One region of the Leuconostoc mesenteroides subsp. mesenteroides ATCC 8293 genome, then DNA from elsewhere that is predicted to be linked to it. Evidence: predicted binding sites of a transcription regulator. Region 1 holds the regulator's gene; the other holds the start of a gene.
The links. The regulator LexA, encoded in region 1, represses DNA repair genes until DNA is damaged. The targets are predictions, from matches to a motif close to CNAACANNTGTTNG.
Positions count from the first base shown of each region.

Region 2: the regulator LexA is predicted to act here: its motif matches at 1,217-1,230, upstream of LEUM_RS04755 (Y-family DNA polymerase).

Region 1 covers NC_008531.1:1,199,427-1,201,817, forward strand. The annotation lists gene LEUM_RS05870 (lysophospholipid acyltransferase family protein) at 1-200, shown strand, start outside; gene LEUM_RS05875 (YneF family protein) at 211-447, opposite strand; gene lexA (transcriptional repressor LexA) at 697-1,335, shown strand; gene pyrE (orotate phosphoribosyltransferase) at 1,375-2,007, opposite strand; gene pyrF (orotidine-5'-phosphate decarboxylase) at 2,008-2,391, opposite strand, start outside.
Region 2 covers NC_008531.1:972,880-975,270, forward strand. The annotation lists gene LEUM_RS04745 (Type 1 glutamine amidotransferase-like domain-containing protein) at 1-302, shown strand, start outside; gene LEUM_RS04750 (YczE/YyaS/YitT family protein) at 515-1,165, shown strand; gene LEUM_RS04755 (Y-family DNA polymerase) at 1,269-2,391, shown strand, end outside.

The sequences.
Region 1 (2,391 bases):
TAAAGTTCAGTCAACTTTTCAAACGTAATAATACCACAGTTAATTTTGGTGAGCCAATTATTATTGATCGTAAAGACCGATTGAACAAGGAAAATATTGCTAAATATACTGAGCAGATGCAAGCAGCTTTCCAAGAATTAGATGCTGAGATTGACCCAACTTGGAAATATGTAGATCCAAAACGTTCAGAAAAAAAATAAGCCGATTGGCTTATTTTTTTTGCGAATTGGCACTTTGTTGCTTCATCTGAGCCATCATTTGGTTCAATTTCTTTTGAGATGGTTTTTGTCCCATTGACATCATCATTGATTTCATCATTTCTTCTGAAATAGGTGGGTTTTTTGCAAGATAACTCTTCATTGAGTTACGTGCCAAGAAAAAGCCACCGACCAAACCAATAATTAAAGTTAACACTGCAATCAAAATTGCTAGCCATGTGCTAATCATGCATATTCTCCTTACTAAAATGTCTGATAATTATTATAGCACAGCCAGCAAAGGCGTGCTATAATAACTTGCAGAGTTAACGTTTTCAATATGAACCATTTTGTTCGTTATAAAAATAAATAACACGAATTTTTTATTATTTATTTAATATTAGGTTGAATTTTTAAAAAAATAACGAACAAACGTTTGATTTGTTCGTGTTTTTCCGTTATACTGATGATAGTAAATTTAACAAGTAGGAAACCCATCATGGCAATTACACAAGAAAGCAAACAAATTCAAGTGCTTCGATTTATTCATGAAGCACAATCAGAAAATGGTTACCCACCAACCGTCCGAGAAATTGGTGAAGCTGTTGGATTATCATCTTCTTCAACTATTCACGGTCACATCGAACGTCTGGTAAAAAAAGGTTATCTTTTAAAAGATGCTTCTAAACCAAGAGCTCGTGCGATTGAAGTAACCGATATTGGTTTAGAGATGCTTGGGATTTCAACCACACCCGGAAAAATTCCGGTACTTGGAATGGTTACAGCGGGTACACCAATTTTGGCAGTAGAAGAAGAAGCAACTGAATTTTTCCCTATCCCAGATAATTTAATGCAATTTGATGGTGACCTATTCATGCTTAATGTTCATGGTGATTCAATGGTTAACATTGGCATTCTAGATGGAGACAAAGTTATCGTACGTAAGCAAGAGAATGCTGATAATGGTGATGTTGTTGTCGCAATGAATGATAACAATGAAGCGACAGTTAAGCGTTTTTTCCGTGAAGCCGATCATTATCGCTTACAACCTGAAAATAACAGCATGGCGCCAATTATTTTGCAAAAAGTCTCTATTTTAGGAAAAGTAATCGGACTGTATCGCGACGCTATTTATTAAAAACCAAATAAAAAGGCTCATCTCTGATGAGCCTTTTTATTATGCTTGCCAAGCATTTGGATTTTCCTTCCAGTTTTGTAAGGTTTCAACTTGTGATTTATCGAGATCCCCACGCTTAACGGCTGTTTCAATTAGTTGTGAATATGTTGTCAGTGAGTTAAATGTTAGTCCTGCTTCAGCAAAATTTTTTTTACCAGCTGGTAATTCATAAGAAAATATGGAAACAACACCAAGGACACTTGCTCCCTCCTTACGCACCGCATTTACTGCGGCCAACACAGACCCACCTGTTGATATCAAATCATCAATCAGAACGACTTTACGATTTTTTACCAATGCACCTTCCGTTTGACGACCTGCCCCGTGATCTTTGGGTTTTGAACGTACATAGACCATTGGTTTATTTAATTCTTCAGCTACCCAAGCTGAATGTGGAATACCTGCAGTAGCCACTCCACCAATAATCTCAACGTCACTATATTCTTTTTTTATTAGTTCAGACAGCCCTTTGTATATATTTTGACGTACCGAAGGGAAACCAATGGTCATCCGATTATCTGTATATATTGGACTCTTAATACCCGAGGCCCACGTGAAAGGTTCTTCTGGCGAAAATTTTACGGCACCAATTTCAAGTAAATCATTAGCTACTTGTTGTTTATAGTCTGTCATTTATTTTCTCCATTCATTGACAACACATTGATATGCAGCCACTGGGTTGGTCGATTGTGTAATTGATCGACCAACAACTAATCCAGTTGAATTCAATTTCTTGGCTTCCGCTGGCGTAGTTACACGCACTTGATCTCCAGCTTCATCACCAGCTAAACGAATACCAGGTGTGATACGTAAAAATCGATCATTCGTGTGTGACTTAATTAAACCAGCCTCTAAGGGTGAACTAATTGTCCCGTCTATGCCCACCGAGTAAGCAAGCTCAGCCAAATGTGCAACACTTTCTTCAATAGTTGCTGTGGTTAATTGTATCTCTTGTATCTCAGCTTCAGAAAAAGAAGTTAGCTGCGTCACTGCAAGTAATTTTAACGCTTCACTTTT
Region 2 (2,391 bases), 230 kb from region 1:
ACATTAGTAGGACTGGGGTTCCAATTTTTGGGCTAAGTGCTGGATCGATTGTAATGGGACCTTCCATCGAATATTTGCAATATCTTTATCCAGAGGACAACCAATTTAATGATACAGATTTAACAGGTTTGAACTTAACAAGTACTACAATTTTCCCGCACTTCAAAGAAATGTTAACGCGTGATGCTGATATTGATAAAAAACTAACTTCGTATGAAAATACAACTGGAGTTAAAATCATGAGGCTTAATAATGATCAAGCCTTATCGTGTCATTGCAAAGATAAAGTTCTGATTGATTAAATACCGAATTGGAAACCCTATATATCAAATAACGATTTAATCTCAAAATCCTAACTTTTCGCGTTATACTCAACTTCTTTTAAAGAATAGTGGAACAGGGGTTGTGCTGAAAAAATTACAGATACGCTCAATACAGAACTCGAATCATTAATTGACAATTCACTATCATCCATTTAAACTTTACTTATAAATAATAAGTTGAGGAAAAGAATTTGTTCAATAAAAAATTAAGATCGTATTCTTTTCGTCTTTGTTTGTCTATTGTTGGCACCATTATCATTGCCTTTGGGATTATTTTATTCCGTTTGGCGAACACGGGCATTGATCCAGCAACAGCAGCAGATGTTGGTATATCAGATACCTTCCATTGGAATTTAGGGAACTATCAGCTTGCATTTAATGCGCTATTGTTCCTTGGCATTTTGTTTTTCGATCAAACACAGTTTGGCATCGGAACATTAATCAATATGTCGTTACCAGGATACATTATCGCTTATTTTACACCGAAGTTTGAACCTATAGTTGGGCGTTGGTTTGGAAGCTTTTCTTATCTTGAAAACATATTTTTATTTGTCATTGGTATGTTTTTATTTTCATTAGGAATTGGCATATATACAAGTGTAAATCTTGGTGTTTCCCCGTACGATGCGGTTGCGCCATTGTTCAACAAAAAGAAATGGGCCAGTTATCGTCTGACAAGGTCTGTTCAAGATTTGTTCTTTTTTGTAGTTGCCATTATATTTGGTGGGCCACTGGGTATTGGAACTTTTTTGATTGCCACGTTAACTGGCTATATTGTACAATACTGGCGTCAGCTATTTAAAAAAATAAAACACCACATGCAAAAAACGCACAGCTTTTAGTTGTGCGTTTCGTCATTCAAAAATTAAATACAATTTATCCTCTTGCCAAACAGAACGTTTGTTCGTATAATGAATTATACAGCTTTTGTTTTGGAGACAGCATATGGTAAACAAGCAGAAAATTGAATACAACTACACGCAAGAGGAACGACGTGTGATATTTATGATTGATTCTAAAAGCTTTTATGCCAGTGTTGAGTGTGTGGAACGTAACTACAATCCATTGAAAGCCTTACTTGTTGTGATGTCAGAACAAGAAAATACCAACGGCGGTTTAGTCTTGGCATCTTCACCAATGGCCAAGAAAATACTGGGTATCACTAACGTTACCCGACAACGTGATATTCCTGTTTGTCCGGACTTAGTGATTGCTCATCCGAGAATGAACCTTTATATTCAAGAAAATCTACGTATTAATAACATCTATCGACAATACACTGATGATGCGCACTTATTGCCATATTCTATTGATGAATCTATCCTTGATATGACACATTCTTGGCAGTTATTTGGCAAAACACCAGCAGAAGTTGCTTTCAAAATACAACAACAAGTTCGGGACGAAACAGGCATCTATTTAACTGTTGGTATTGGTGATTCACCAGTCTTAGCTAAATTGGCGCTTGATATTGAAGCTAAACACGCAAAAAATTTAACTGGCATTTGGCATTATGAAGATGTACCAAATAAATTGTGGCCAATCACACAACTAACTGATGTTTGGAGTATTGGTTCACGAACTGCGCGTAAGCTAAATTTGATGGGTATTCACTCAATGTATGACTTATCTCACCAAGATCCATATCTATTTCGTTCGAAACTGGGATTAATGGGTGAACAATTGTTAGCTTTGTCTTGGGGTATTGACCGATCTGATCTGACTGAAACAATCAGGCCCAAAAATAAATCATATAGTAATTCTCAAGTTTTACCACGTGATTACGGCCAACAAGCTGAGATTGAAATCGTGATTCGAGAAATGGCGGATCAAGTTGCCACAAGAATTCGTGCCCACCAAAAGCAAACTTGCTTAGTTAGCTTGTTTATTGGTTATTCTTTTTCTGAAAGTGAGAAACAAGAATCACATGGCTTTAGAAAACAATATCGTATTAGTCCCACTAACGATACCAATGCATTAATGGCTGTTATGATCAACCTCTTCAGAAAGCACTGGCGAGGCGAGATTATTAGACACATCGGGATTGATTACGGTGGACTAGTTGATG